4 regions of the Variovorax sp. P4_B10 genome follow, and region 3 is predicted to be linked to each of the others. Evidence: predicted binding sites of a transcription regulator. Region 3 holds the regulator's gene; each other region holds the start of a gene.

The links. Region 3 encodes LexA, which represses DNA repair genes until DNA is damaged. Its sites were predicted from a motif close to ACTGTATNNNNATACAGT; they were not measured.
Region 1: a site for LexA is predicted at 5,582-5,599, ahead of AC1DXX_RS19190 (PA0069 family radical SAM protein). Genes of this name have one in related genera too.
Region 2: a site for LexA is predicted at 4,371-4,388, ahead of AC1DXX_RS07825 (ATP-dependent helicase). Genes of this name have one in related genera too.
Region 4: a site for LexA is predicted at 6,177-6,194, ahead of recA (recombinase RecA). Genes of this name have one in related genera too.

What each region holds. Positions count from the first base shown of each region.
Region 1 is NZ_JBFUHN010000040.1:33,512-41,645, reverse strand. It holds gene gnd (decarboxylating NADP(+)-dependent phosphogluconate dehydrogenase) at 96-1,517, shown strand; gene AC1DXX_RS19215 (N-acetyltransferase family protein) at 1,522-2,076, shown strand; gene AC1DXX_RS19210 (thioesterase family protein) at 2,083-2,610, opposite strand; gene AC1DXX_RS19205 (MarR family winged helix-turn-helix transcriptional regulator) at 2,669-3,160, shown strand; gene AC1DXX_RS19200 (glutathione S-transferase family protein) at 3,157-3,792, opposite strand; gene AC1DXX_RS19195 (gluconokinase) at 3,862-4,368, opposite strand; gene AC1DXX_RS19190 (PA0069 family radical SAM protein) at 4,464-5,558, opposite strand; gene AC1DXX_RS19185 (GbsR/MarR family transcriptional regulator) at 5,678-6,271, shown strand; gene AC1DXX_RS19180 (thiol-disulfide oxidoreductase DCC family protein) at 6,331-6,762, shown strand; gene AC1DXX_RS19175 (SAM-dependent methyltransferase) at 6,822-7,796, shown strand; gene AC1DXX_RS19170 (SRPBCC domain-containing protein) at 7,832-8,134, shown strand, end outside.
Region 2 is NZ_JBFUHN010000011.1:27,124-35,257, reverse strand. It holds gene AC1DXX_RS07845 (peptide ABC transporter ATP-binding protein) at 1-773, shown strand, start outside; gene AC1DXX_RS07840 (ABC transporter substrate-binding protein) at 809-2,440, shown strand; gene AC1DXX_RS07835 (5'-methylthioadenosine/adenosylhomocysteine nucleosidase) at 2,444-3,211, shown strand; gene corA (magnesium/cobalt transporter CorA) at 3,204-4,190, opposite strand; gene AC1DXX_RS07825 (ATP-dependent helicase) at 4,402-6,546, shown strand; gene hpf (ribosome hibernation-promoting factor, HPF/YfiA family) at 6,868-7,197, shown strand; gene AC1DXX_RS07815 (PTS sugar transporter subunit IIA) at 7,384-7,851, shown strand; gene hprK (HPr(Ser) kinase/phosphatase) at 7,993-8,134, shown strand, end outside.
Region 3 is NZ_JBFUHN010000012.1:76,366-82,831, reverse strand. It holds gene AC1DXX_RS08585 (3-hydroxyacyl-CoA dehydrogenase) at 1-1,313, opposite strand, end outside; gene AC1DXX_RS08580 (MFS transporter) at 1,446-2,603, opposite strand; gene AC1DXX_RS08575 (D-2-hydroxyacid dehydrogenase family protein) at 2,608-3,615, opposite strand; gene AC1DXX_RS08570 (hypothetical protein) at 3,706-4,074, opposite strand; gene lexA (transcriptional repressor LexA) at 4,213-4,896, opposite strand; gene AC1DXX_RS08560 (asparaginase) at 4,970-5,932, shown strand; gene adk (adenylate kinase) at 5,959-6,466, opposite strand, start outside.
Region 4 is NZ_JBFUHN010000018.1:269-8,402, reverse strand. It holds gene AC1DXX_RS11110 (DNA topoisomerase III) at 1-520, opposite strand, end outside; gene AC1DXX_RS11105 (SET domain-containing protein) at 606-1,286, shown strand; gene AC1DXX_RS11100 (biotin--[acetyl-CoA-carboxylase] ligase) at 1,289-2,101, shown strand; gene AC1DXX_RS11095 (sporulation protein) at 2,110-2,307, shown strand; gene AC1DXX_RS11090 (sensor histidine kinase N-terminal domain-containing protein) at 2,326-3,768, opposite strand; gene AC1DXX_RS11085 (hypothetical protein) at 3,918-4,871, shown strand; gene AC1DXX_RS11080 (response regulator transcription factor) at 4,894-5,568, opposite strand; gene AC1DXX_RS11075 (MarR family winged helix-turn-helix transcriptional regulator) at 5,626-6,111, opposite strand; gene recA (recombinase RecA) at 6,258-7,364, shown strand; gene recX (recombination regulator RecX) at 7,413-7,871, shown strand; gene AC1DXX_RS11060 (SRPBCC family protein) at 7,855-8,134, shown strand, end outside.

The DNA of each region.
Region 1 (8,134 bases), on a different contig from region 3:
CATTTGCCAAGCGGGTATAGACGCCCTCCGACGACGCGCGGCCATGGCCCCCGGCACAATGACCGCCGTTTCCAACCGAACACGAAAGAAGGGCCATGAGCAAGAAAAGCGATTTCGGACTGATCGGCCTGGCCGTGATGGGCCAGAACCTCGTGCTGAACGTGGAAAGCCGTGGCTTCCAGGTCAGCGTCTACAACCGCACCGAAGCCACCACCGAGGCCTTCGTGGCCGCGAACCCGGGCAAGAAGCTGGTCGGCGCGAAGACGCTCGAAGCGTTCGTCCAGAGCCTCGAGAAGCCCCGCAAGATCCAGATCATGGTGAAGGCCGGCGCACCGGTCGACCAGGTGATCGAACAACTCATTCCGCTGCTCGACAAGGACGACATCGTCATCGATGGCGGCAACAGCCTCTACACCGACACCGAGCGCCGCGACGCCTACCTCGCGACCAAGGGCCTGCGCTTCATCGGCGCGGGCGTCTCGGGCGGCGAGGAAGGCGCGCGCAAGGGGCCGTCGATCATGCCGGGCGGGCCGCTCTCCACCTGGGAGGTGATGAAGCCGATCTTCGAGAGCATCGCGGCCAAGGTGGACGGCGAACCCTGCGTCATCCACATCGGCCCCGGCGGCGCAGGCCACTACGTGAAGATGGTGCACAACGGCATCGAGTACGGCGACATGCAGCTGATTTGCGAGGCCTACAGCCTGTTCAAGGCCGCCGGCTTCAGCACCGACGAGATGGCCGCGATCTTCAGCGAATGGAACGAGGGCGAGCTGCAAAGCTACCTGATCCAGATCACCGCCAAGGCGCTCGAGCAGAAAGACCCGGAAACGGGCAAGCCGGTCGTCGACCTGATCCTCGACAAGGCCGGCCAGAAGGGCACGGGCCAGTGGACGCTGATCAACGCGGCCGAGAACGCGGTGGTCATCAGCACCATCAATGCCGCCGTCGAGGCGCGCGTGCTGTCGTCGCAGAAGAAGGCGCGCGTGGCGGCCAGCAAGGTGCTGCAGGGGCCGAAGATCGAGCTCTCGCTCGACAAGAAGGCGCTGGTGGCCAAGGTGCACGACGCGCTCTACGCCTCGAAGGTCATCAGCTACACGCAGGGCTTCGACCTGGTCAAGACGATGGGCGACAAGAAGGCGTGGAAGCTCGACCTCGGCCGCATCGCGGCGATCTGGCGCGGCGGCTGCATCATCCGCGCGCGCTTCCTGAACCGCATCACCGATGCCTTCCGCACCGACCCGGCCCTGGGCAACCTGATGCTCGATCCCTTCTTCAAGGACCTGCTGAACCGCACGCAGCAGAACTGGCGCGAGGTGGTGGCGCTGGCGGTGAGCAACGGCATTCCGGTGCCGGCGTTCAGCGCCTCGCTGGCCTACTACGACAGCTACCGCACCGAGCGGCTGCCGGCCAATCTGCTGCAGGCGCAGCGCGACTTCTTCGGCGCGCACACCTACGAGCGCACCGACAAGCCCGAAGGCCAGTTCTTCCATACCGACTGGCCCGAAGTCATCGGCTGATGCCATGCCGGCCCTCGACTACCCCAGTCATCTGGTCGAGGACTGGCAGTTCGCCGATGGCACACCGGTTTGCATCCGGCCGATCCGCGCGGACGACCTCGAAATGCACACGGCCTTCGTGGCCGGCCTGTCGAAGGAGACGGGCTACCACCGCCTGCTGTCGCCACGCAAGCCGCAGCCCGACGAGCTCTGGCGCATGACCCACATCGACTACGACCGCGAGCTCGCGCTCATCGCAACCACCCTGGTCGATGGCGTCGAGCAGCAGATGGGCGTGGTGCGCTACGTGCGCGGCGACACGCCGGAGACGGCAGCGACGGCCGAGTTCGCCATCGTCATCGCGGATGCGTGGCAGCACCGCGGACTTGCCGGGAAGCTCATGCGCAAGCTGATCGCCGCGGCCAGAGAGGCCGGCGTGCGGCAGCTCGCGGACATCACGCTGTTCGACAACCTCGCGATGTTGGGCCTCGCGCGCAAGCTGGGCTTCAAGGTGCAGCGCGACCCGGGCAATCCCAACGTCACGCGGCTGCGGCTGGCGCTCGATGCGCCCGTTCCCTAGTCAGGCTTACCAGGCCGCGCCCATCACGCCCTGCTCGGCCGCGATCCAGTCGCGCACCGGCGGCGGCAGCGCATGCGCCGGTGGCACGAGGCCCATGGCGGCATACGACTCGAGGTTGGGCACCAGCCCGCCACGTCCCACGGCAGCGCCCTTCATGTAGCCGGCGGCGCAGACCTTGTCGCCCTTGACGAACTCGAAGCGCATGTAGTTCCAGTGCTGGTCGGTGGCGTCGAGCCGGAAGCGCAGCGTGTACACGTCGAAGGGGTTCAGCCCGCGACGGTAGCTGATGAGCGAGCCGCCCGACATCGGCCGCCAGCCCTGGCGCAGCATGGTGGCGGCAAAGCCGGTGCGCACGAAGTATTCGACCAGCATCAGGTCGATGATCGTCAGGTAGCGGCCGTTGTTCATGTGGCCGTTGATGTCGAGGTCGTTGGGCAGCACGCGCAACCGCCGCTCCAGCGCGTCGCCCGGAGCCAGGCGCGGTGCGCGCCAGGCACGCAGCAGGGTCATCAGCAGGCGGAGGTAGAGGTTCATGGGAAGACTAGAATTGGTTCAATGATGAACAGTATAGTTCAACACTGAACCATATCCAATGCCCGCTGCGAAGACCCCAAAGCCCCGCAAGTCCGACCGCGCGCCCTCCTCGCCCCACGGCACGCTCGCCTGGCTGGCGGTGATACGTGCCTACAACCTCTGCGATGCGGTGATGACCGCGCGGCTCGCCGCCATCGGCCTGCGCGTGGGCGAACACGAGGTGCTGGCGACCATTGCGACCACGCCGGGCATCACGCAGCAGGCGCTCGCGGCGCGCTGCTTCGTTGCCAAGAGCGGCGTGAGCATGCTGCTCACGCAGATGGAGGCCAAGGGCTGGGTCCGGCGCGACAGCGACGGGGCCGACGCGCGCGTGCGGCGCCTGACGCTCACCAAAGACGGCATGGCCATGGCGCAGAAGTGCCTGGCGGTCCAGGCCGAACTCGTCACCGCCATGGTGGCGCCGGCCACCGAGGGCGAGCTGGAAACAGTGGCCGACACGATGAACCGCGTGTCCGTGGTGCTCGAGGCGCTGCGGGCCGGCAAGACCTAGCCGTTGATTGCCAATTGGGCGGCGAAAGCCCGCTTGTATGCGGGCCGCGCTTCGCCGCGGGCGACATAGGCAGCCAGGTTCGGAAATTCGTCCAGAATGCCCGAGGGTCTCAGCCTGAGCAGCACCGACACCATCATCAGGTCGCCCGCGCTGAACGCACCATCGAGCCAGTCCGCATCGCCCAGGCGGGCAGAAAGCTGGTCCAGCCGATGACGGATGCGATCCATGACCAGAGGCAAGCGCTCCTTGGTCCAGGGCTTGTCGCCCTCCAGAAACCTGGCGGTTGCGAGTTCAAGGATCGGCGGCTCCACGGTGTTGAGCGCGGCAAACATCCATGTGATCGCACGGGCCCGGGCATTGGCATCGTCCGGCAACAGGCCCGCATGGCGCTCGGCGATATGGAAGACGATCGCGCCTGTCTCGAACAGGGCGAGATCGCCGTCCTCATAGGTTGGAATCTGGCCGAACGGATGAAGGCCCAGATGCGCGGGTTCCTTCATCGCACGGAACGAAACAAGGCGAACCTCGTAGGGTTGGCCCGCTTCTTCAAGCGCCCAGCGAACGCGCGTATCGCGCGCCAGTCCCTTGCCGCCATCGGGCGATCGTTCAAAGGCGGTAATGATGATGGTCATCGTGAGGCTCCGTTTGGTGCGTGATTCGGGCGCGAACACAAGCCGGGTCATGCGCAGCGCAGCAGACAACTAGCCGGCAGGCAACCAGGCCTTCACCTGCCCGACCAGCACCCCCAGCGGCGCGGTCGCATCGACCGCCAGCACGCCCACCTCGCCAACTGGCGACTCGAGCGTCGCGAACTGGTTGGCCACCAGGCTGGCCGGAAACATGTGCTCGCCCGCGCCGGCCCGTGCGGCGACACGGCGCTCGGACTCGGCGCGTTCGATCGCCATGAACACGAAGCGCAGCCCCGGCGCGGCCGCGCGCAACTGATCCCTGTAGCTGCGCTTGAGCGCCGAGCAGGTCAGCACCGCCCCTTGCGGCGAGTCGGCCAGCGCGCGGCCCAGCGTCGCGAGCCAGCCGACGCGGTCCGCATCGGTCAGCGCAATGCCCCGGCTCATCTTCTCGACATTCGCCGGCGGATGATGGTCGTCACCCTCGATCAACGGCAGCTCGAGCCCGACGGCCAGCGCCGCCCCCAGGCTCGATTTTCCGCAGCCAGAAACACCCATGACCACCAGCCAGATCCCGTTCATGCGCACCTTTGATGTCGTCGTCGATGCCCGACGGCCCCAGCCGCCCGGCAGGAAGCAAATCTACCCGCAAACAGGAACGCAGCGCAGCAGCAAACTCAGAAGAGATTGCCCTGCCCCGCTGCACCCGGTGGCCGGAACGCAGCGATATCGAGCGGAATGCGCTCGCGGTTGAAGCCCAGGCGGTTCGTCGCCTTCTGGAAGCGCTGGTGGATCAGGTCGGCCCAGAGCCCGCTGCCCTTCATGCGCGTGGCGAAGTCGGCGTCGTAGTCCTTGCCGCCGCGCATCTCGTGGATGCGCGCCATGATGCGGTCCGCGCGCTGCGGGTAGTGCAGCATCAGCCATTCCTTGAAGAGCGGCGCCACTTCCCACGGCAGCCGCACCACCGTGTAGAACGCGCTGCGCGCGCCGGCCTCCCAGGCAGCCTCGAGCACATGCTCCATGTCTTCGGTCACGAAGGGAATCTGCGGCGCCACGCTCACGCCCACCGGCACGCCCGCGTCGGCCAGCGTGCGGATGGTGCGCAGCCGCCGGTGCGGCGCAGCGGCGCGCGGCTCGAGCTTGCGGGCGAGTTCGCCGTCGAGCGTGGTCACCGTGATGTACACCGCGGCCAGGTGGTCGGCGGCCATCGGCGCGATCAGGTCGAGGTCGCGCTCGATGGCGCTCGACTTGGTGACCAGCGCGAACGGATGCCGCACCTCCTTCAGCAGCTCGATGATCGACCGCGTGATCCGCAACTCGCGCTCGATGGGCTGGTAGCAGTCGGTGGCGGTGCCGATCGCGATATAGCTCGGCCGGTAGCTCTTGCGCCCGAGTTCGGCGCGCAGCACCTCGACGATGTTGCGCTTGGCGATCAGCTTGGTCTCGAAGTCCAGGCCGGGCGAGAGGTTCAGGTAGCTGTGCGTGGGCCGCGCGAAGCAATAGATGCAGCCGTGCTCGCAACCGCGGTAGGGGTTGAGCGAGCGGTCGAAGTAGATGTCGGGCGAGTCGTTTTCGTTGAGCACCGACTTCACGTCCTCGAAGCGCACCTCGGTCGCGATGGGCAGCAGTGCGTCGGCTTCGGCCGCGCCCTCTTCCAGCGTGCCCCAGCCGTCGTCGAAGGCGTTGCGCTCGTCCTTCGAGAAACGGTGCGCCAGCCGGGTGGCCGCACCTCGGCCCTTGATGATGTGGATGGGAACCTGGGCTGCGGGCATGGCAAATCCTTTGGATGGAATTCACTGTTTATTCATACAGTATTCCACCATTCACCATCACTTGCTCGATTTTTCATTTCTCTCTTGACAGAAATTTAGGAAATCTTAAACTCGGCGCTATGGAACTCACCGACATTCAACGCAAGTTCGTCCTCCACTGGGGCGAAATGGGCTCCATGTGGGGCGTCAACCGCACCGTCTCGCAGATCCACGCCCTGCTCTTCGCCCATGGCAAGCCGATGCACGCCGAAGAGCTCTCCGAAACGCTGGGCGTCGCGCGCTCCAACGTCAGCAACAGCCTGAAGGAACTGCAGGCCTGGAACCTCGTGCGCGTGACCCACACCATGGGCGACCGTCGCGACTATTTCGAGACCAGCGTCGACGTCTGGGAGCTGTTTCGCACCGTGGTGCGCGAGCGCAAGGAACGCGAGTTCGATCCCACCGTCCGCGTGCTGCGCGAGCTGGTCTCCAGCCCCGACTTCCAGAAGGAGCCGGCCGATGCGCAGGACCGCATCCGCTCGACCATGGAGCTCATGAACAAGCTCGCCACCTGGGCCGACGAAATGCTGCGGCTCTCGCCCGGCACGCTCGACAAGGTGCTGACGCTCGGTGCCAGCGTGCAGAAGTTCGTGCGCGGCGATGCGGCACCTGCCGCGCCTGCCGGCAAGGGCGACGACCCCGATGCGCACCATGCCAGCCTGCCGATGATCTGAGCGCTTTTTTTTGCCCATTGATTTCTGTTTTGACTGAAATATCGAGAATCAAGAACACCATGAGCCGCATCGCAACCGACGCCTACCCGCTGACCGTCTACTACGACGCCACCTGCCCGCTCTGCGTCGCCGAGATGGGTGCGATGAAGGCCCGCGATGCCGCCGGGCGACTGAATCTCGTCGACTGCTCGCCCGCCGGCTTTTCCGGCGGCCCGGCACCGCGCGAAGCGCTGATGACGGCGATGCATGCGGTCGACGCCGCGGGCCGCGTGCTGGACGGCGTCGCCGCGATCCGCGCCTGCCGCAATGCGGTGGGCCTGCCGGCCGGTGGCTTCCTGCTCGACCTGCCGGTGGTGGGGGCGCTGGCCGACCGCGCCTACGCCGTGCTCGCACGCAACCGCTACCGGCTGCCGCGCTGGCTCGTCGCCCGGCTGGCAGGCCGCGGCGCCATCGCGCCGGCCACCTGCGCGGACGACAACTGCCGCCTCTGAACGAATCACGCTGTCGCACCCTCAGGGAACAACAAGAACCACCGACCGAAAGGGCCTCGATGCCCAACGTCTTCCAGTCCGACTTCCGCATGTCCAACGCACCCGAAGCGCCGGTGCACCCCGCCAGCCATCCCGCGAGCGCGCCCATCACGGCCGAAGACACGCAGGACTATTTCACCGAGGTCGCGGTCGACTACAGCGCCTGGAGCCCCAGCTACAACATGCACTTCGGCTTCTGGCGCGCCGGGCTCAACCCGCTGCGTCGCGAAGGCATGCTGGTGGAGATGAACCGCGCAGTCGGCCAGGCGCTGCGGCTCGACGAGTCGCAGCCCGCCCCGGGCCATCGGCGCTGCGTGGTCGACATGGGCTGCGGCGCCGGCGCCACAGCGCGCACGCTGGTTGGCGACGACGCTTCGCTCTATGCCGTGACCATCACCAACGTGCCCGTGCAGAACCGCATCGCAACGCGGCTCGATGCCGCGGCCGGCGTGGCCGACCGCATGGCCCACATCGAAGCCGACTACACCCGCACCGGCCTGCCCGCCGCACAGGCCGACGGCGCCTGGGCGCTGGAAAGCGCCTGTTACGCCGAGGGCACCGGCAAGGCCGACTTCGTGCGCGAGGCCGCGCGCCTGCTGAAGCCCGGTGCACGGCTCGTGGTGGTCGACGGCTTTCTGCTGCGGCGCAAGCCCGGCCGCATCGCCCACTGGCTGCACCGCCTCTGGGCCGACAGCTGGGCCGTGCCCACGCTCGCCACGCGCGAGGACTTCACCGCCGCGCTGCGCGACAACGGCTTCGAGGACATCGCGTTCAAGTCGCTGCGCTGGCGCGTCGCGCCCAGCGCGCTGCACATTCCCGTGCTGGCCACGCGCTTCACGCTCGCCGAACTGTGGAAGGCGCGCGGCAGGCTGAGCCCCTGGCGCCGCAAGCACATCGTGGCGAGCTATTGCGCGCTGGCACTCGGCATGTTCTGGCGCGACTTCGACTACGCCATGGTGACCGCGCGGCGCAGCAGCGAGCCGGCCGGCCGATAGAACAAACAGCGAATCCAAAGAGGAGAAGACCCTTCATGCGTACCGAAGACCCCGAAGACAGCCGGCTCGACGAGTGGACCCCTTCCGCAGCCGCCGCCAACGCCACCGACCCCGACGACAAGCCCCCGCGCCGCATGCCCTTCGCCTGGTTCTGGCCAGTGCTCGTCGGCGCGCTGGCCGCACTGGCGATGCGCTTCGCCTTCAGCGGCAGCCCGGGCCGCGCGTTCTCCGCGATGCTCGGCTCGTTCATCTACTTCGCGCCCGCGGTGTGCGGTGCGGTCACCGTCTACATGGCCGAGCGCATCGAGCGGCGCAGTTGGGGCTACTACCTCTGGACG
Region 2 (8,134 bases), on a different contig from region 3:
CCGAGCGCAGGCGTGAACTGCGCCAGGCCGTGCAGCTCGTGTTCCAGAATCCTTACGGCTCGCTCAACCCGCGCAAGAAGATATCGACCGTGCTCGAGGACCCGCTGGCGATCAACACCACGATGGGCAAGGCGGAGCGCGCTGCCAAGGCGCGCGAAATGCTCGCCCGCGTCGGCTTGCGGCCCGAGTATGCCAACCGCTATCCGCACATGTTCTCCGGCGGCCAGCGCCAGCGCATCGCGATCGCGCGCGCGCTGATGCTGTCGCCGCGCCTGCTGGTGGCCGACGAGCCGGTGTCGGCGCTCGACGTGTCGATCCAGGCGCAGGTGCTGAACCTGCTGGCCGATCTGCAGGCCGAACTCGGCCTGGCGTATCTCTTCATCTCGCACGACCTCGGCGTGGTGCGCCACATCGCCCACGACGTGCTCGTGATGTACCTCGGCCATGCGGTGGAGCAGGGCCCCAAGTCGCACATCTTCGCGCGTCCGCTGCACCCCTACACACAGGCCCTGCTGGCCTCGACGCCGGGACTCAGCAGCCAGCGCATCGTGCTCAAGGGCGAATTGCCGTCGCCGCTGAATCCGCCCTCGGGCTGCGTCTTCAGCACGCGCTGCCCGCATGTCCAGCAGCGCTGCCGCGAAGAGCGGCCCCTGCTGCGCGCGCTGGATGAACGGCTGGTGGCTTGCCACTACGCCGAGAAGTTTCTCGATGGCGCGGCTCCCGTGCGCGCCGATGTCCCGCCGCTCGCCGTTCCCCTGGCGACGAATTCCTAAGTTGGTTTTTTTCAACCGTGTCTCAAGGAGTCCTTATGAAGACCCAGCCATCCGTTTCGCGCCGCTCACGAAAGCTGGCGCTCCTGGCACCGACAGCGCTTGCGGCCCTTACCCTGGCCTGCGGCGCCGTGTCAGCCAAGACGTTGGTGTATTGCTCCGAAGGAAGCCCGGAGAATTTCTATCCGGGCATCAACACCACTGGCACCTCGCAAGACGTGACCACGCAGGTCTACAACAACATTGTCGAGTTCGAGCGCGGCGGCACCAAGGTCGTGCCGGGGCTGGCCGAGAAATGGGATGTCTCGGCCGATGGCACCGTCTACACCTTTCATCTGCGCAAGGGCGTGAAATGGCACAGCACGAGCAAGAGCTTCAAGCCCACGCGCGACTTCAACGCCGATGACGTGATGTTCATGATCGAGCGGCAATGGAAGGAGAGCGATCCTTACTTCAAGGTCACGAGCCAGAACCACTCGTACTTCACCGACATGGGCATGCCCAAGCTCCTGAAATCGGTCGACCGCGTGGACGACTACACGGTGAAGATCGTGATCAATCAGGCCGAAGCGCCTTTCCTTGCCAACTTGGCCATGCCGTTCGCCGGCATCCAGTCGAAGGAATACGCCATTGCCATGCTGAAGGCCGGCACGCCCGAGAAGGTCGACCAGGACCCGGTCGGCACCGGTCCGTTCTACCTCGTGCAGTACCAGAAGGACGCGGTCATCCGCTTCAAGGCCTTCCCGCAGTACTGGGGCGGCAAGGCCAAGATCGACGACCTCGTGTTCGCGATCACGCCCGATGCCTCGGTGCGCTGGGCCAAGCTGCAGAAGGGCGAATGCCATGTGATGCCGTACCCGAACCCGGCCGACCTCGACGCGATCCGCAAGGACCCGAACGTGCAGGTGCTGGAGCAGCCCGGCCTCAATGTGGGCTACCTCTCGTACAACACGACGAAGAAGCCCTTCGACGACGTGCGCGTGCGCAAGGCGATCAACATGGCGATCAACAAGAAGGCCATCATCGACGGCGTCTACCTGACGACCGGTGTCGCTGCCAAGAACCCGATCCCGCCGACCCTGTGGTCCTACAACGACGCGGTCAAGGACGATCCCTACGATCCCGAAGCCGCCAAGAAGCTGCTGGCGCAGGCCGGCTTCCCCGATGGCTTCAGCACCGACCTGTGGGCCATGCCGGTGCAGCGCCCCTACAACCCGAACGCCAAGCGGATCGCCGAGCTGATGCAGGCTGACCTTGCCAAGATCAATGTCAAGGCCGAGATCAAGAGCTTCGAATGGGGCGAGTACCGCAAGCGCCTGCAGGCCGGCGAGCACCAGATGGGCATGCTGGGCTGGACCGGCGACAACGGCGACCCGGACAACTTCCTCTACACGCTGCTGGGCTGCGCCTCGGCCAAATCGGCCAGCGGCAGCAACATCTCGAAGTTCTGCTACCAGCCTTATGAAGACCTCGTGGTGAAGGCCAAGAGCGCGACCAAGCAGGCCGACCGCGACGCGCTCTACAAGAAGGCGCAGGTGATCTTCAAGGAACAGGCGCCGTGGTTCACGATTGCGCATGCGGTGCAATTGAAGCCGGTGCGCAAGGAAGTCGTTGACTTCAAGCTGAGCCCGTTCGGCCGCCACACCTTCTACGGCGTGGACATCAAGTAAACCGTGGCCGCGCCCATTGCCATCGTCGCTGCGATGCACGAGGAGCTGGGTGCGCTCCTCGCGCAGATGCCCGACGAGCAGCGTGTGCGGATCGCCGGGCGCGACTTCTGGATTGGCCATCTGCATGGCCAGCCCGTGGTCGCGGTGCTGTCGCGCATCGGCAAGGTCGCGGCGGCGGTGACGGCCACGGTGCTGCTCGAGCGGTTTGCCGTGCGGGCCATCGTCTTCACCGGCGTCGCGGGCGGACTCGCGCCGGGCGTGAAGGTTGGCGATGTGGTCGTCGCAACGGAACTGCTTCAGCACGACCTCGACGCCTCGCCGATCTTTCCGAGATACGAAGTGCCCTTGACGGGCCTTTCGCGCTTCACTGCCGATGCGGCGATCGGCGATGCATTGGCGGCCGTTGCCGAAGAGACGTTGCGCGACCCGGTGGCGTTGGTGGGGCAGGGGGCCGTCGACGAGTTCGGCCTCCAGTCGCCGAAAGTGCATCGTGGCTTGTTGATCAGCGGCGACCGCTTCGTCTCGACCGCTGCCGAAAGCGAAGCGTTGCGCCGCCATCTGCCCGATGCGCTCGCGGTGGAAATGGAGGGCGCCGCAGTGGCACAGGCATGCCACGACTACGGCGTGCCGTTCGCGGCGATGCGGACGATTTCGGATCGCGCAGACGACGCAGCGCATGGCGACTTCGCACGCTTCGTCGCCGAGGTCGCGAGCCGCTACAGCCTCGCGCTGGTCGATGCGTGGCTGGCCAGGCGGCCTGCCGCTACTTGAGCCAGCCGCGCCGGCGAAAGTACCACATCGGCACCAGCGCGCTGGCCGCCATCAGCACGATGGCATACGGATAGCCCATTGCCCAGTCGAGCTCCGGCATGAACTTGAAGTTCATGCCGTAGATGCTCGCGATCAAGGTGGGCGGCAGCAGCGCCACGCTGGCCACCGAGAAGATCTTGATGGTCTTGTTCTGGTTGATGTTGATGAAACCGACGGTCGCATCCATCAGGAAGTTGATCTTGTCGAACAGGAAGGCCGTGTGGTTGTCCAGCGACTCGATGTCGCGCAGGATCTGCCGCGCCTCTTCGAACTGCTCGGCGTTGAGCATCTTGCTGCGCATCATGAAGCTGACCGCGCGGCGCGTGTCCATCACGTTGCGGCGGATGCGGCCGTTCAAGTCTTCCTGCCGCGCGATGGCACCGAGCACCTCGCCGGCCAGCTCGTCGCTGACGTTGCCCGACAGCACTTTCTTGCCGGCCACCTCGAGCTCGTCGTAGATGTTCTCCAGCGTGTCGGCCGAGTATTCGGCGTCGGCGTCGAAGAGCTTGAGCATCACTTCCTTGGCATCTTCGATCAGCCCCGGTGCGCGGCGTGCGCGCATGCGCAGCAGGCGGAACACGGGCACGTCCTCGTCGTGGATCGAGAACAGCACGCCGCGGCTGCGCAGGTCGGTGTTGTGCTGGTTCAGGATGAAGGCGACGCGCACGGTGCGCGGGTCTTCGTCGTCGTCGATCAGGAAGTCGGAGCGGATGTGCAGTTCGCCGTTGTCTTCCTCGTAGAAGCGGGCCGACTCCTCGATGTCCTCGTCCATCGCGTCTTCGGGAATCGAGAGACCGTAGTACTGCTTGATCCAGCGCTTCTCTTCGAGCGTGGGCGACTCGAGGTCGACCCAGATCGGCTGGAACTTGGAGAGCTCCTCCAGCGCCTCGATCTCTTCCTGGACGAGGCGGCCGTTGGCGAGCGTAAAGATGTTGAGCATGGGCTCACTCCCGGGGATGACTGAACGTTGGGCGAGGGCGGGGCGCTTTCAATTCCCAGGCCCGGCGCAAGGCGTCAGAAGGGAGTTGAAAGCTGCCGAGACGGGGCGGTTTCCAAGGGGAGTCTCCGGTTGCAGCGAGGCGCGATTATGTCACCGGCCACGAGGCGGCAAGGCGTCCGGACTGGACGGACATACAGTAAAGTCTGGTCCCATGCAGACCGCTGCGCTCCCCGTTTTTTCCGCTGCGCCCCAGACCCAGGCCGAGCGCCTGGCCGCGGCGCTCGCCACGCTCAACGACGAACAGCGCGCGGCGGTCGAACACGGCGTGGATGCGACGGTGGGTGGCGATCACCGCCCCCTGCTCGTGATTGCCGGCGCCGGCTCCGGCAAGACCAGCACGCTGGCGCACAGGGTGGCGCACCTGATCGCGGGCGGTGTCGATCCGCAGCGCCTGCTGCTTTTGACCTTCTCGCGCCGCGCCGCGCAGGAAATGGAGCGCCGCGCGGGCCAGGTGCTGGCCCGGGTGCTGGGCCTGAAGTCGGAGCGGCCGCCCGCGCTGCCGTGGGCCGGCACCTTCCATGGCATCGGCGCGCGCCTGCTGCGCGAATACGCCGCGCAGATCGGGCTGGACGAGAACTTCACGATCCACGACCGCGGCGATGCCGAAGACCTCATGGGGCTGGTGCGGCACGAGCTGGGCCTGTCCTCGACGGTGAACCGCTTCCCCCGCAAGGGCACCTGTCTGTCGATCTACTCGCGCTGCGTCAACACGTGCGCGCCGCTGGCCGATGTGCTCAAGGAAGCCTTCCCCTGGTGCGGCGAATGGGAGGCCGAGCTCAAGAACCTGTTCGGCGCCTACGTCGAGGCCAAGCAGCAGCAGAACGTGCTCGACTACGACGACCTGCTGCTCTACTGGGCCGGCATGGTCGCGGAGCCTGCGCTGGCCGAGGCCGTGGGCGCGCGGTTCGACCATGTGCTGGTCGACGAATACCAGGACACCAACCTGCTGCAGGCCTCGATTCTTCTGGCGATGAAGCCCGACGGACGCGGCGTCACGGTGGTGGGGGACGACGCGCAGTCGATCTACGCGTTCCGCGGCGCGACGGTGCGCAACATCCTCGATTTTCCGTCGCAGTTCTCGCGGGCTTCGGCGGAAGGCCCCGTTCCGGTGCCCGCGCGGGTCGTCACACTGGAGCGCAACTACCGCTCGACGCAGCCGATCCTCGATGTGTCGAACCGCGTGATCGCGCAGGCGGCCGAGCGTCACGCCAAGACGCTCTGGACCGACAAACCCTCCGCCGGCAAGCCGCAGCTGGTGCTGGTGCCCGACGAGGCCGGGCAGGCGCGCTGGGTGGCCGACAAGGTGCTCGCGCACCGCGAGGGCGGGCTGGCGCTCAAGTCGCAGGCGGTGCTGTTTCGCACCTCGTCGCACAGCGCGGCACTCGAGCTCGAACTCGCGCGCCGCAACATCCCGTTCATGAAGTTCGGCGGCCTCAAGTTTCTCGAGGCCTCGCATGTGAAGGACCTGCTCGCGGTGCTGCGCTTCGCCCAGAACCCGCGCGGGCGCATGGCGGGGTTTCGCGTCACGCAGCTGATCCCCGGCATCGGACCCGTCACGGGCACGCGATTGCTCGACGCGATGGACCAGGCCGCCGACCCGGTGGCGGCGGTGCGCGGCTTCGTGCCGCCGTCCGCTGCGCGCGAACAGTGGGCCGGCTTTGCCGAGGCCTATGCCGCCTTGCGCGCGCCTTCGCTGGCGTGGCCGACGGATGTGGAACTGGCGATGGGCTGGTACCTGCCGCACCTGGAGCGGCTCTATGACGACACCTCCGGCGTGCGCCGCGCCGATGTGGAGCAGCTGGTGCGGCTCGCCTCGGGCTACGCCTCGCGCGAGCGCTTCCTGACCGAACTCACGCTCGATCCGCCGGAGGCCACGAGCGATCGCCCCGGTCCGCCGCTGCTCGACGAGGACTACCTGATTCTCTCCACCATCCATTCGGCCAAGGGCCAGGAATGGAATTCGGTGCATGTGCTCAACGTGGTCGACGGTTGCCTGCCGGCCGACGTGGCGCAGAGCGCGCATGAGCTCGAGGAGGAACGACGCCTGCTCTACGTCGCGATGACGCGGGCCCGCGACCATCTGCACCTGCTGGTGCCGCAGCGCTTCTACATCACGCAGCAGGCGGCGCGGGGCGACCGGCACCTCTATGCGAACCGCACGCGTTTCATCGCGGAGGCCGATCTCGCGGGCTTCGAACAGCAGACCTGGCCGCCACCGCCGGTGCGTCCGCCCGCGGTGCCGCCGCCCACCGCCGTGATCGACCTGCGCAACCGCATGCGCGCCGCCTGGCGCTGAAACTGCTGGCCCTTCGTCCGGGAGGGTCACCGATGGCAAAACGCTGAAACACTTGCTTCCAAATGGCCGCAATGGCGGGCCAACATGCGCGGGCAGCTATGGAATCAATAGCGGATTGAAGCAGAACCCGGCGGCGCCTGCCACCCGGAGAACTCAGGTATTGCAATACCGTGACAGCTTGGGCATAGTGAATCGGCCATCTCTTCTTTCCCCCCTCTTTCTCCTTCTCCCCCTCTCCCCCCAATCAAACCTGTTTCGCCGGCCACGTTCCATCCCGGAGCGCGGTCATTTTCCCAACCGTCAATTCTCAGGAGGTCATTCATGAATTTGACGATCAGCGGTCATCACCTCGACGTCACACCTGCCTTGCGCACCTACGTCACGAGCAAGCTGGACCGGATCACACGGCACTTCGACCAGGTGGTCGATGTGAAGGTGATCCTCACGGTGGAAAAGCAGAAGGAAAAGGAACGCCGCCAAAGGGCGGAGTGCAACATCCACGTCAAGGGCAATGACATGTTCGCGGAGTCGAGCCACGCTGATCTCTACGCTGCGGTCGATGAACTGGTCGACAAGCTCGACCGCCAGGTGGTGCGCCACAAGGACCGCCTGCAGGACCACCACCACGCGGCACCCAAGCGCGTGATGTGAGCCCCTTGGGGTTCGCACAGGCCGCCTTCGGGCGGCCTTTTGCTTTTCCGACTGCGGCAGTAGGTTTTTACAAGGCCTTCCCTGGAGCGCGAGGCCTGCGAGCAACATGCTGTAAACAAAAAGTAGATAGCGGGACTGGGGGTTTTTACCAAGCGGGTGCATAATCGCCCCCGCTCTGCCCCCACCATGAATCGCCTCGCGTCCATCCTGCCGCCCGCCCAAGTGCTTGTGAGCGTTGACGCTACCAGCAAGAAACGTGCTTTCGAAGAAGCAGGCCTGCTGTTCGAAAGCCTTCACGGCCTGGGACGCGCCCTGATCACCGACAGCCTGTTTGCGCGCGAGCGCCTCGGCTCCACCGGTCTGGGCCACGGCGTTGCCATTCCGCATGGCCGCATCAAGGGCCTCAAGGCTCCGATGGCCGCTGTGTTCCAGCTGGCGAATCCCATCGGGTTCGACGCCCCCGACGAGCAGCCCGTCGGGCTGCTGATCTTCCTGCTGGTGCCCGAAGCGGCCACGCAGAAGCACCTCGAAATCCTCTCCGAAATCGCCGAGCTGCTGAGTGATGCCAGCCTGCGCGAACAGATCAAGTCCAGCACCGATGCCGCCGCGTTGCACGGCCTGATTGCAGGCTGGCAATCCACCCAAGTCGCTTGAGGTGGCTCGCCCCCAGGCTTCGCGCACTTCGTGTCGCTGCGCCAACCCCCTGCCGGGGGCAATACCGGCGGCCCGGCGAAGCCGGTTCCGCGGTATTCTGGGCTGCTCCAAACTAGGCGTTGAGCGCCGTCTCCTGAACGCATGAAGCCGACCGTCATCAGTGCCGATGCCATGTTCGAGGAGTTCCGCGGGTCGCTCCGCTGGGAATGGCTCGCAGGCCTCGGTGCCTCGGAACGCCAGTTCGACCCCGAAGTCATCAGCCGCGCCCAATCGGCCGCCGACC
Region 3 (6,466 bases):
CACACGCGCTGCTGGCACATGTCTGTGGCGATGTTGACGATGGTGCCGATCACGCGCTGCGTGACGAAGCCGCCGCTGTCGCGGATCACGCTCACCGCTTTGCCGTCGCGCGCGAAGAGTGCGTGCGCGGCGTCGCGGATGTCGCGGCGCGTGGCGGGGTTGGTGGCCAGCACGCGGCGCTTGGTGGCGGCGTCGTCGATCAGCATGTCGATGCCGACGGTGCGCGTGGCGTCCAGGCGCTCGACGGCCGCGACCGTGGTCACGTCGAAGCCCAGCGGTGCCACCAGGATCAACGAGTGCGGTGCGGCCGCGGCGCCGCTGTCGATCTGGGCGCCCAGCGTGTTGATCAGGCGCAGCAGTTCGGCGCGGCGTGCAGCGCGGGGGGAGACCCAGACCGAGGGCGTGCCGTCGACCACGGGGGGGGCGGCTTCGGGCGTCTGCTGCATCACGCCGTCCTGGTAGCGGTAGAAGCCTTCGTTGGTCTTGCGACCGAGAGCGCCAGCAGCCAGGCGCTGCGCGGTGATCACGCTTGGGCGGAAGCGCGGTTCCTCGAAGTACTGGTGGTAGATCGACTCCATCACCGGGTGCGACACGTCGAGCGCCGTCAGGTCCATCAGCTCGAAGGGGCCGAGGCGAAAGCCGGCCTGGTCTTTCAGGATGCGGTCGATGGTCGCGAAATCAGCCACACCTTCGCCGACGATGCGCAGTGCCTCGGTGCCGTAGCCGCGGCCCGCATGGTTGACGATGAAGCCCGGCGTGTCCTGTGCCTGCACCGCACTGTGGCCCATCTGCACCGCATAGCCGGCCAGCTGCTTGCAGACTTCCGGTGCGGTCTTGAAGCCCGCCACCACCTCGACCACCTTCATCAGCGGCACGGGGTTGAAGAAGTGGAAGCCCGCGACGCGCTCGGGCTGCGCGAGCCCGGCCGCGATGGCCGTGACCGAGAGCGACGAGGTGTTGGTGGCCAGCGTGGCGGTGGGAGCCACCACGCTCTCGAGTTCGCGGAACAGCTTGCGCTTGACCTCGAGGTCTTCGATCACGGCCTCGATCACCAGGTCGCAACCGGCCAGCGCCTGGATCGAATCGGCGGCCTGCACGCGTGCGATCTGGGCATCGCGCGCCGCGGCGTCGAGCTTGCCCTTTTCATGCAGCTTGTTCCATTGGGCGATGAGGGCTTCGCGTCCGCGCTCTGCGGCGCCCGCAAAGCTGTCAAGCAGCAGCACGTCGCTGCCCGCCTGGGCGGCAATCTGCGCGATGCCGCGACCCATGGCGCCGGCGCCGATGACGCCGATTCGGGTGTAGTTCAAAGTCATTTGCTGGAGATTTTCGCTGGTTGGGTGGTATCCGGACCTGGTGTGCAGGTGTGGGCTGAGGAGCCTTCGCAGACGTCGATTTTGCAACCCTCGGAGTCGGGGGCGTCCCGGGTTTTACGCGGGGCCGCGAATTCAGGCCGGCCGGCGGCTGCGGTCGATGGCCACGCTGAGACCGATGGCGATCAGCAGCAGGGCCAGGCCGACTCTGCTCATCCAGGGCGCGGCGTCGTTGGCCAGCAGCCAGCCGCCCAGCGCCGCACCGACCGCCTGGCCGATGTAGATGCCGGAACTGTTGAGTGCCACGGAACCCGGCGCCAGCGCGGGCGCGAGCCCGACGAGCCGCGCCTGCTGGGCCGAGTTGGCGGCAAAGCAGCCCAGCCCCCAGGGCACGAGCACCACCGCCAGCCAGGCCAGCGTGCTCGCAAAGGGCCACAGCAGGAGGCTCAGCGCGATCAGCGAGGTCGTCAGCAGCACCATGCGGCCAGCGCCCACGCGATCGATGAAGCGGCTGACCGCCATGTTGCCCACCAGGCCGAAGGCGCCGAACAGCGCCCACATCAGGCTCAGCATGGTGGCGTCGGCGCCGAAGCTGTGCTTGAGGATAGGCCCGAAGTAGCTGAACAGGACGAACTGGCCGGCACCCTGCAGCGCCGTGACCGACACGATGCCCATCAGCACCGGGCTGCGCAGTACGCGCGACCATGCGGCAGCCGTCAGCGCGGCGGGCCGGATGTGGCTGGGCAGCGTCAGCCAGATCGAGGCCGCACTCACGACGCTGAGCATCGCAACGGCCATGAAGGCCATTCGCCAACCAAGATGGCCGCCGATCAGTGCGCCGATGGGCAGGCCCAGCACGGAGGCCATCGACCAGCCGAGAAAGACAAAGGTCACGGCCCGCCCGCGGTGCTCCGGCGGCACCAGCATGCCGGCGCAGGCGGCGGCTTGGGGTGTGAAGATGGCCGGCGCCACCACCGTGAGCATGCGCACCGGCAGCAGGGCGCCGAAGCTCGGCATCAGGGCTGCGAGGGCGTGTCCAACGGCGTACCAGATGAGGGACAGGGCCAACAACTGGCGACGGTCCCATCCCGCGACCACGGCTGCCAGCAGCGGTGCACCGAGGCACATCACGACCGCGGCGGCAGTGATCAGTTGCCCTGCTGTCGCAACGGTGACAGCGAGCGACGCGCTGATTTCATTGAGCGTGCCGGGCACCACCATCACACCCGTGCCGATCACGAAATTGCCGGCCAGCAGCGCCCAGAGCGCGCCTTGGTGCGCAGGCCGGCTCATGAACTCACCGGCGGACCTGCAGCGCGCCGGGATTCACGATGTTGGTGGGGTTGCCCTTGATGAAGCTCACGACGTTGTCGAAAGCCTGGCCGAAATAGCTTTCGTAGCTGTCCTGCTCCACATAGCCGATGTGCGGCGTGCAGATGCAGTTTTCGAGGCGCAGCAGCGCATGGCCTTGCAGCGGCGGCTCGCTCTCGAACACGTCGACGGCGGCCAGCCCCGGGCGCCCGCGATTGAGCGCAGCGAGCAGGGCATCGGCCTCGACCAGTTCGGCGCGGGAGGTGTTGACGAACAGCGCCGTCGGCTTCATGCGCGAGAGATCCTCGAGCGTGACCAGGCCGCTGGTTTCCTCGTTGAGCCGCAGGTGCACCGACAGCACGTCGGCCGCAGCGAAGAACTCGTGGCGGTTCTGCGCAACCTGGAAGCCGTCGGACCGGGCCTTGGCGCAACTCGCCTCGCGGCCCCAGATCACGACCTGCATGCCGAAGGCCTGCCCATAGCGCGCGACCAGCTGGCCGATGCGGCCATAGCCCCAGATGCAGAGCGTCTTGCCCTTGAGCACCGACCCCAGCCCGAAATTGGGCGGCATCGAGGCCGACTTGAGGCCCGACTGCTGCCATGCCCCGTGCTTGAGGTTGCTGATGTACTGCGGCAGCCGGCGCATGGCCGCCATGATCAGCGCCCATGTCAGCTCGGCGGGCGCTTGCGGAGAACCGGTGCCCTCGGCCACCGCCACGCCCCGCTCGGTGCAGGCATTGACGTCGATGTGGCCACCGACGCGCCCGGTCTGCGAGATGAGCTTGAGCTTGGGCAGCTTTTCGATCAGCTGGCGCGAGATCTGGGTGCGCTCGCGGATCAGCACGATCACGTCGGCGTCCTTGAGGCGAACCGACAGTTGCCCGATGCCCTTGACCGTGTTGGTGTAGACCTTGGCCGCGTACGCGTCCAGCTTGGCGGCGCAGCGCAGCTTGCGCACGGCGTCCTGGTAATCGTCGAGGATCACAATGTTCATGGCGTGCCATTGTGCCTCGCAGCATTGCAATGTCGCGCCTGTGAACGTTTGGATACCCACCCCGGGCGGCCTGCCAAGGGGTGAAATGGCTCAGTGCAGGTGTGCGGAGCGGGGGGCCGAGCTCACGGCTTCCGCGGCCTCGAGCGCCGCCAAGCGGTCGAGTTCCGCGCAGACATCGGCCATCCGGCCCGAGATCACGACGCGGCTGGCGCTGCGTTGCTGCCCTTTTCCGTCGACGACACGCACCACGCGCAGCGGGCGGGCGGAGGCGGTTGCTGTTGGCACGGCTGCGCCGGCGGACCGCGCCGTGCAGGCCGGGCGCACGGCCACGTAGCGCAGTCCGGCGGCGGTGTCGCCGCTGTTGTCCCGGCGACGAGGGCGGCGCGCAGGCATGAGGCGGCTTGCAAGCGATTGCAGCGGCATCCAGAAATCAACGATGGCGAGGAGGGCGATTCCCATGTGAACTCCAAAAAAGTCTGAGGTTGAACACAGGCAGGATTTCTTGAATCGGCCGCGACAGGGTGATGGCGACTTTGCGCCATACGCCCGCCACCTGTTGCGACCGGATGGGGTGCTGCTGCGTGCAGGCCGCGAGGCCTACATCAGCATGGTGTTGCGGATGAGGCCGACCGCGAGGCCTTCGATTTCGAAGGGCTCGCCAGGCTGGACGATGATGGTTGGGTAGTCGGGGTTTTCGGCGTGCAGCTCGATCACCTGCTTGTTGCGCTTCAGGCGCTTGACGGTGACTTCGTCGCCGAGGCGTGCGACCACGATCTGGCCGTTGCGCGCTTCCTTGGTGGCCTGCACGGCGAGCAGGTCGCCGTCCATGATGCCGGCGTCGCGCATCGACATGCCGCGCACCTTGAGCAGGTAGTCGGGCTGGCGCTGGAACAGCGTGTTTTCGACGTAGTAGGTCTGGTCGACATGTTCCTGCGCCAGGATGGGCGAGCCGGCTGCGACGCGGCCAATGAGCGGCAGCGCCAGCTGGGCCATGCCGGGCAGCGACAGCGAGAACTGGCCGCCTTCGCGGTGGCGTGTTTCGTTGAGCGAGCGCAGCGCATCGCCCTTGAGGCGGATACCGCGCGAGGTGCCGCTGACGAGTTCGATGACGCCCTTGCGGGCCAGGGCCTGCAGGTGCTCTTCGGCGGCATTGGCCGACTTGAACCCCAGCTCATTGGCGATTTCGGCACGCGTGGGCGGAGCGCCAGTGCGCGCGATGGCGCTCTGGATCAAGTCGAGGATCTGCTGCTGGCGGGCTGTAAGCTTCACGGCGAACTGCATATGTGGTTCCTTGCGGCACTGGCTAGATATCCAGTACCTGTATTTTTAACCAGTTTTTAAAAGTTGACAAGCCATGGCCAATTCCCCTTTGCCTGAAGTGCGTCGCGTGGTGGTTCTGGGCACCGGCGGAACCATCGCTGGCAGGGCCGCCAGCAGCGGCGACAACATCGGCTACACCGCCGGGCAAGTGGGCGTGGGAGACCTGCTGGGCGGCATCGAGGCGCCCGAGGGCGTGACACTGGTGGCGGAGCAGGTGGCGCAGGTCGACAGCAAGGACATGGGGTTCGAGATCTGGCAGAAGCTCGCCCAGCGTTGCGTGCATTGGCTGGCGCAGCCCGATGTGGCGGGCGTGGTGATCACCCACGGCACCGACACGCTCGAAGAGACCGCGTTCTTCCTTCACTCGGTGCTTGCTTCAGCCAAGCCCGTGGTGCTGACCTGTGCGATGCGTCCGGCCACCGCGCTCTCGCCGGACGGGCCGCAGAACGTGCGAGACGCCATTGCGGTCGCGGTAACGGCTGGCGCGCGGGGCGTGACGGTGGTGTGTGCCGGCACGGTCCACAGCGGTCTGGATGTGCAGAAGGTGCACACCTACAGTCTCGATGCCTTTGCTTCGGGCGATGCGGGGCCGATCGGCTATGTGGAAGAGGGCGGAGTGCGGCGCGTGAGGGAGTGGCCGGATGCGACGCCGCCCCGGGCCTCGAAGGCCCTGGATGCGCCGGGACCCTGGCCCAGGGTCGAAATCGTCATGAGCCACGCCGGCGCGAGCGGCGCGATCATCGATGCCCTTCTTCGGGAGGGCGCAGAGGAGCCCGTTCGTGGGCTGGTCCTCGCCACGACCGGCAATGGCACCTTGCACCATGCGCTGGAAGCCGCCGCACTGAAGGCGCAGGATGCCGGCATTGCGGTGCTTCGCGCGACGCGTTGCACCAGCGGGCGCATCCTGCCGAAACCCGATGACCGGCTGCGGGACGCAGGCGCGCTCACTCCGGTGAAGGCGCGCATCGCGCTGATGCTGGAACTGCTCGGGAAATAGCCGCCGGTCGACGGGCGGCCGAGAGATCAGCTGCTCAGTGCCGCCAGCGCACGTTGCGTGATTTCGTCGACCGTGCCGACGCCCTTGATGGCGCGGTACTTCGGCGCGGCGGCCGGATCGGCCTTGGCCCAGGCCGAGTAGTAGTCGACCAGCGGACGCGTCTGCTGGCTGTAGACCTCGAGCCGCTTGCGCACGGTTTCTTCCTCGTCGTCCTTGCGCTGGATCAGGTCTTCACCGGTCACGTCGTCCTTGCCTTCGAGCTTGGGCGGGTTGAACTTGACGTGGTAGGTGCGGCCCGACGCGGGGTGGGAGCGGCGGCCGCTCATGCGTTCGATGATGTCGCTGAAGGGCACGTCGATCTCGAGCACGTAATCGAGCTTGACGCCTGCGTCCTTCATGGCATCGGCCTGCGGAATGGTGCGCGGGAAACCGTCGAACAGGAAACCGCCGGCGCAATCGGGCTGRGCGATGCGCTCTTGCACGAGGTTGATGATCAGGTCGTCGCTGACCAGCGCGCCCGCGTCCATGACGGCC
Region 4 (8,134 bases), on a different contig from region 3:
CCTCGGAGCGCGAGCGCGCGGCATCGGCCAGGCCCTGCATCTGCTTCTCGGTGCGCAGCGCGTCGAAGCCGTCGCGGATCGCCTGCGGCGTCATCGATTGCAGCCACAGGCGCTTGACCGGCTTGCCCAGCGGGCTCTTGCCGCCGGCGTATTGCTCGATCAGGCGGAAGATCAGCTCGCCCTCGCGGCCCGCGTCGCAGGCGTTGATGAGCTGCGTCACGTCCTTGCGCTTGGCCTGCTTGACCACGGCGTTCAGGCGCGTCTTCGTCTTGTCGACCGGCTTCAGGTCGAAATGCGGCGGAATCACCGGCAGGTTGGCGAAGCTCCACTTGCCGCGCTTGACGTCGAACTCCTCGGGCGCCTGGATTTCGACCAGGTGACCGACAGCGCTGGTCACGACATAGCTGTCGTTCTCGAAATGCTCGTCATGTTTGTCGAATTTGCCGGCCACCGGCGTGAGTGCACGGACGATGTCCTGTGCCACCGACGGCTTTTCTGCAATTACCAAAGTCTTTGTCATCTGAGGGCTCTCTATACTCTGCGGCTTCCCGCGTGCGCACGCGCACACGCGCATGTGTGCATATTCAAACTAACAGACTTCGGCGATGCCTTCCAAATCCCCACTTTCCGGCGGCCGCGACACGGAAGCCCTTCATCCCCCCGAGGGGGAGGCGCGGCCTGCCTCGAGGCGGCCCAGCGGCCGCCGCATCCAGACGCGCCGTTCCACCGTCCATGGCAACGGCGTGTTTGCCGTACAGGACCTGGCCGAAGGCGAAACGCTGATCGAATACAAGGGCGAGGTCATCAACTGGAAAGAGGCGCTGCGCCGCCATCCGCATGACCCGGCCCAGCCGAACCACACCTTCTACTTCCACATCGATGACGGGCGCGTGATCGACGGCCATGTCAATGGCAATGCCGCCCGCTGGATCAATCACTCGTGCGAGCCGAACTGCGAGGCCGACGAAGTCGATGGGCGCGTTTATATCAAGGCGCTGCGCAACATCGCAGCAGGCGAAGAGCTCAACTACGACTACGGCCTGATCATCGACGAGCCGTACACGCCGAAGCTCCTGTCCGAATTTCCTTGCTGGTGCGGCTCCGAGCAGTGCCGCGGCACGCTGCTGACACCCAAGGACGAGGACGAAGAGAAGAAAAAGAAGAAAAAGGCGAAGAAGAAGGCTGAAAAGAAAAAGGCTGAGAAGAAGGAAGCCAAAAAGGCTGAGAAGAAAGCCGACAAAAAGGCCGAGAAGAAGTCCAAAAAGGACAAGTCCGACAAGGACTGAGCATGAGCAACACCACGGCCGCCTGGTTCGAAGACCGGATCGCCGCGGCGGTGGCGCCGCTGTTGCCGGGGTTCACGGTCGAGGCCGTGGCCGAAATCGACTCCACCAACACCGAGCTGATGCGCCGCGCGCGCGCAGGCCGTGTCGAGCCCGTGCTGCTGGTGGCCGAGCGCCAGACCGCAGGTCGCGGCCGCCTCGGCCGGCCCTGGCAGAGCGCGCAGCAGCAGGAAGAGCAGCCCTCGCTGACCTTCTCGCTCGGCCTGCCGCTCGCGCCGGCCGACTGGTCGGGCCTGTCGCTTGCCGTCGGTGTCAGCGTGGCCGAAAGCCTCGACCCTGCGGGCGAACACAAGGTCGGCCTCAAGTGGCCCAACGACCTCTGGGTGGACGACCGCAAGCTGGCCGGCATCCTGATCGAAACCGCATTGCCGCACGCCGGTGGGCCCGATGCGCAGCGCTATCTGGTGATCGGTATCGGCATCAACATCGGCGCACGCGAGGCCGACGGCATGCGCACACCACCGGCCTGGCTGCGCCAATGGCGCCCGGACGCGACCGCGCCCGAGGTGCTGCGCGAACTGGCCGCACCGCTGGTGCGCAGCGTGCTCGCCTTCGAGGCACAGGGCTTCGCGCAGTTTGCCGAGCGCTTTGCGGCGCGCGACGTGTTGCGCGGCCGCGAGGTGGTGCTCAGCGATGGTACTGCGGGCGTCTGCGAAGGCGTGGCCTGGAGCGGCGAGCTGCAGGTGCGCACGGCCGCGGGCCTGCAAACGATCACGAGCGACGAAGTGAGCGTGCGCCCTCGCGGCATGGCCTTCTGAACATCATCATGAAACTGCGCTTGCTACTCATCGCCCTGCTGCTGGCCAATGCCGGCTATTTCCTGTGGGCGCGTGGCGACCTGGTGGGTTTCGGCCTCGCGCCGGCGAGCCTCAACGAGCGCGAGCCGCAGCGCATGGCGCGGCAGATCAAGCCCGAGTGGGTGCAGATCCGCAAGGAAGCGAAGGCCGGCGCGCCCGCGCCGTAATTCCACAGGGGGCGGGTTTCATCCTGGTGCCCCGCTATCGAAGCGCACCGTGAAACGCGCACCGGGCGGCTGCTTGCCGGGGTGCGCGTCTTCCAGCTTGATCTGCGCGAGGTGCTGGTTCGCAATCTCGCGCACGATCGGCAGGCCCAGCCCCGAGCCGTCGGCCTCGTTGCCGAGCACGCGGTAGAACGGCTCGAACACCAGTTCGCGGTCGGACTCGGCGATGCCCGGGCCGTTGTCCTCCACCTGCAGCAGCAGCACATGGCCGAAGGGATCGGCCAGCACGCGCGCGGTGATCACACCGGGGCGCTCGGGGGTCGAAGGCGTGTAGTTGAGTGCGTTGTCGACCAGGTTGCGCACCAGCTCCTTCAACAGCGTCGGGTTGCCGTCGAACACCACGCCGGGCGCGCCCGCCTCCGCGCCGTCGTAGCCGATGTCGATGCGCTTTTCGATCGCGCGCGGCACGGCCTCGCGCACCACCTCGATCGTGAGCCGCGCCAGGTCGCAGGGCTGGCGATGGGTGTTGGCGCTGTTGCCTTCGGCGCGCGCCAGCGACAGCAGCTGGTTCACCGTGTGCGTGGCGCGCACGCTGGCGCGGCCGATCTGCTTGAGCGACTGCTTGAGCTCGTTGGCATTGGCGCCTTCGCGCTGCGCCAGGTCGGCCTGCATGCGCAGGCCCGCGAGCGGCGTCTTAAGCTGGTGGGCTGCGTCGGCGAGGAAGCGCTTCTGGGTGTCGATGGAGTCGTTGAGCTTGTTCAGGAGCTCGTTGACCGACGACACCAGCGGCACCACCTCGAGCGGCACCGACGATTCGTCGAGCGGGCTCAGGTCGCCGGGGCGCCGTTCGCGGATGCGCGCCTCCACCACCGACAGCGGCTTGATGCCGCGCACCAGCGCAAGCCAGATCAGCAGCACCGCGAGCGGCAGGATCGCGAACTGCGGCAGCAGCACGCCCTTGATGATCTCGATGGCGAGCACGGACTGCTTCTCGCGCGTCTCGGCCAGCTGCAGCAGCGTGGGGGGGACCTCGTCGGTGCCGCTGGCGATCCAGAGCGAGGCCACCCGGACGGGGTTTCCGTGGACTTCGCTGTTGCTCAGCAGCACGACGCCGGGACTCGGCGGGTCGTCCACGTTCGGGCGCGGCAGCTCGCGCTCGCCGCCGAGCAGCGTGCCGTGACCGTCGAGCAGCTGGTAGTAGACATGGCCGGCTTCGTCGGCGCGCAGGATCTCGCGCGCCGGCTGCGAGAGCACGAACTGGGTCTGGCCCTGCTTCACCGTCACCAGTTCGGCCAGCGCCTTGATGTTGTGCGAAAGCGCGCGGTCGTAGGGTGCGTTGGCGATGCCCTGTGCCACCAGCCAGGTAACGCCGATGCTCACCGGCACCAGCAGCAGCAGCGGCGTGAGCATCCAGTCGAGGATCTCGCCGAACAGGGAGCGCTGGGCGCGCTGGAAGAGCTTCAAGGGACAGGTTCCTGATGAGGCGCGAGAAATTTCTAATCCGCGTGACTTAGTGCCGTTGCAACGAGCCGCTTCGCGGGCGGTCGCATGGGTGTCCGGTTGTAGTCTCTGCATGCAGTTTCTGCAATTCAAAAAATCTCAGGGAGAGAGTCATGAAAAACAAATCGTTGGGCGGCTGTCCGCAGCCGTTGTGGATCGCCGCGACCGTGTTGGCCGCAGGTGTCGGGGTGACCGGATGTGGGGGCGGTGGCGGGGGTGGAGGCGGCGGCGGTGGATTTCCGTTGCCGTTGGTTCCGCCGGTCGCAACGGCACCCGCTCCCGCACCGGCCCCTGCGCCGGCTCCTGCGCCGAATCGCGATCCGCTTCCAGGCAGCGAGGCGCTGCCGTCGTTGAGTGCACCCCAGGCCGGGTCGACCGCCGCGGTGGGCAACGACAGCGAAGGCGTCTATGTCACGCTGCGCGGCCTCGCCTACGTCGGCGCCGATGGCGCGATCGCGCGGCAGTTCAACGTCGGCTCGCTATGGGGGTCGATCAAGACGACCGGCCTCAACTGGACTTTCAATCCGGACACGACCTTCTACTTCGTCGGTGCATCTCCCGTGACGGGCTCCGGCACCTTTTCGCCGAAGGTTTCGATGGACGGGACCTATGCTTATGGTTCGCGCGAGTCGTCGGCGTTCGGGCCGCTGAGCTACGCGATCGAGAACGCCCTGGCGGTCTCGCAGGACAGTGTCGTGGGCAAGTGGGCCAACACGGACACCAGCTTCGGCATCAGCATCTCGGTCGAAGTCGACGCCAAGGGAGCATTCACCGGCAAGACGACCGGCGTGCAGGTGGGCAACTGCAGCATCTCGGGCACAGTGGCACAGGCGCAGCCCGGCACGTCCAAGAACATGTACGGCGTTACGATGACGGCGGTCGACGCCGGTACCGATACGAAGACAGCCTGCCAGCTCGATACCACCCTGCCCTATGCGGGACCTGCCGTCATATCGCTGGTGCCGGCGGGCAACTTCGACAGCAACGGCTATTTCCGGGGGATCTCGTTCCTGGTCAAGAGCGGCGCTGGCGCCACGCTCTCCGCGAACCTTCGCAAGCAGTTGTAGCGATCCCCCTCGCGGACAGGGCTCAGCCAGGGATCTTCTCGAGGCAATAGCCCAGTCCGCGAACCGTCGCAATGCGCACCGGGCCCTTCTCGATCTTCTTGCGCAGGCGGTGGATGTAGACCTCGATGGCGTTGAGGCTCACCTCCTCGCCCCATTCGCACAGGCGGTCGACCAGCTGGTCCTTGCTCACCAGCCGGCCGGCGCGCTGCAGCAGCACCTCGAGCAGGCCGAGTTCGCGCGCCGACAGTTCGATCATCTTGCCGTCGATGGTCGCCACGCGGCCGGCCTGGTCGTAGACCAGCGGGCCGTGGCGGATCGCGTTGCTGGTGGCGCCCATGCCGCGCCGCGTGAGGGCGCGCACGCGCGCCTCGAGCTCCTGCAGGCTGAAGGGCTTGGCCATGTAGTCGTCGGCGCCGTGGTCCAGGCCCTTGACGCGCTCTTCCACGCTGTCGGCCGCGGTGAGCACCAGCACCGGCAGCTGCGAGCCGCGGGCACGCAGGCGTTTCAGGATCTCGATGCCGTGCAGGCTGGGCAGCCCGAGGTCGAGGATCAGCAGATCGAACTCGTTGTGGGTCATGAGCGCGGTGTCGGCTTGCGAGCCGTTCGCCACGTGGTCGACCGCCGCGCCCGAGGTGCGCAGGCTGCGCAGCAGGGCATCGGCCAGCACCTGGTCGTCTTCGGCAATCAGAATCCGCATAGGCCACCTCCGGCAGTGTCGGCGCCCCTTGGCGCGCGTTGATCTCCGCCTTGGAGTCTAGCCCTCTGTGTAGGCTTCCAGTCCGATGGTTACCACGGTGGCGATCTCGTCGCCGACGCTGCTGCGGAACTCGCGCTCGGCCTGGGTCACCGCGCTGCGGAAGGCGTCGAGCCAGGCCAGCCCGTCGGCCGTGAAGAGCACGCGCCGCGCCCGCGCGTCGAGCGGATCGGGGCCGCGCGTGACCAGCCCCCAGGCCTCGCACTGGTCGACCAGCGCGCCCATCGCCTGCTTGGTCATGCCGGCGCGCTCGGCCAGTTCGGTCAGGCGCGAACCCTCGCGCGACAGATGGCGTGTGATGTGGATGTGCGCAGCGCTCACCTGGGCGCGGGCGGCGAGGTTCGAGAGGGCCAGCGGCACGTCGACGTCGTGCGCCATCAGCGCCAGCACGCGCTCGTCGAAGCGGCGCATCGCGTGGCCCAGCAGGCGGCCCAGGTGGGTCTGGCGCCAGGCGTCGGAATCGGGCGGAAAGGCGGCTTCTGGCATGGTCCGGAATGGTAAAGCAAACTGATCAAAAAATGGGTTTACGGAAACCCATGAGCCCCTACACTACTGTTCAAGCATCCAGCCTGTGATTAAAAGCAGATGGATGAAACCCGACACAAACCATTGATCTTCAAGGAGTTTTCCACATGGACGCAGTCGTCAAGGGCACCAGCATCTCGGTCGCCAACAGTGAAAAGGCCAAGGCCCTGCAGGCCGCGCTGGCCCAGATCGAAAAGCAATTCGGCAAGGGCACGATCATGCGGCTCGGCGAAGGCGAGGCCCTCGAGGACATCCAGGTGGTCTCCACCGGCTCGCTGGGCCTGGACATCGCCCTGGGCGTCGGCGGCCTGCCGCGCGGCCGGGTGATCGAAATCTACGGCCCGGAATCGTCGGGCAAGACCACGCTCACGCTGCAGGTCATCGCCGCCATGCAGAAGCAGGCCGGCACCTGCGCCTTCGTCGATGCCGAGCATGCGCTCGACGTGCAGTACGCCCAGAAGCTCGGCGTGAACCTGTCCGACCTGCTGATCAGCCAGCCCGACACCGGCGAGCAGGCCCTCGAAATCGTCGACTCGCTGGTGCGCTCGGGCGCCGTCGACCTGATCGTGATCGACTCGGTCGCCGCGCTCACGCCCAAGGCCGAAATCGAGGGCGAAATGGGCGACTCGCTGCCCGGCCTGCAGGCCCGCCTGATGAGCCAGGCGCTGCGCAAGCTCACCGCCACCATCAAGAAGACCAACTGCATGGTCATCTTCATCAACCAGATCCGCATGAAGATCGGCGTGATGTTCGGCTCGCCCGAAACCACCACCGGCGGCAACGCGCTGAAGTTCTACGCCTCGGTGCGCCTGGACATCCGCCGCATCGGCACCATCAAGAAGGGCGACGAGGCCATCGGCAACGAAACCAAGGTCAAGGTGGTGAAGAACAAGGTCAGCCCTCCGTTCAAGACGGCGGAGTTCGACATCCTGTTCGGCGAGGGCATCAGCCGCGAAGGCGAAATCATCGACATGGGCGTCACGGCCAAGATCGTCGACAAGTCGGGCGCCTGGTATGCCTACAACGGCGAGAAGATCGGCCAGGGCCGCGACAATGCCCGCGAGTTCCTGCGCGAGAACCCCGAGCTGTCGCGCGAGATCGAGAACAAGGTGCGCGAATCGCTGGGCATTCCGCTGCTGGCGGCCGATGCCGGGACCGAGCCCGAAAAGGCCGAGAAGCCTGCCAAGGCGCCCAAGGCTGACAAGGGCGAATAAAGCCCCGATGCGGCTCTCTCCGACGAGGGCCGCGCGAGCGACCTCCAGATGGCCTTCGGTGCCCCCTCCCTCAAAGGCCGCGCACTGCGGCTCCTGAGCCAGCGCGAGCATTCGCGCGCGGAACTGGAGCGCAAGCTGGCCAGGCACGAAGAAGAACCCGGCACGCTGGCCCGCGCGCTCGACGAACTGGCGGCCAAGGACTTCATCAGCGAGCCGCGCGTGGTGGCCTCGGTGCTGAATCAGCGTGCCGCCCGCTCGGGCGCATTGCGGGTGCGCCAGGAGTTGCAGGCCAAGGGCATCGCGCCCGAAGCCATCGCCGAAGCGGTGGCCAGCCTGCAGGACACGGAAGTCGAACGCGCCACGGCCCTGTGGCGCCGCCGCTTCGACGCGGCGCCCACGGACGCGAAAGAGCGGGCCAGGCAAACCCGGTTCCTGCTGGCGCGCGGCTTTTCGGGCGCGGTGGTGGCCAAGGTCCTCAGGAGCGACTTCGATGAAGCAGACGAATGAAGACAACAGCGCCGCGCAGTCGCGCGTCATCACGCAGCGCGTGGCCTGCGAATGGCGCCGCGCCTACGCACTGGCCGCCGACCCGGCGCGCCTGCCCGACTGGGCCAGTGGACTGGCCAAGAGCGCGCTGGTGCGCCATGGCGATCACTGGGTGGCGACGACACCCGATGGCGAAGCCCGCCTGCGCTTTGCGCCGGCCAACGAGTTCGGCGTGCTCGACCACTGGGTCGCGCCCGAAGGCGTGCCCGAGGTCTACCTGCCGT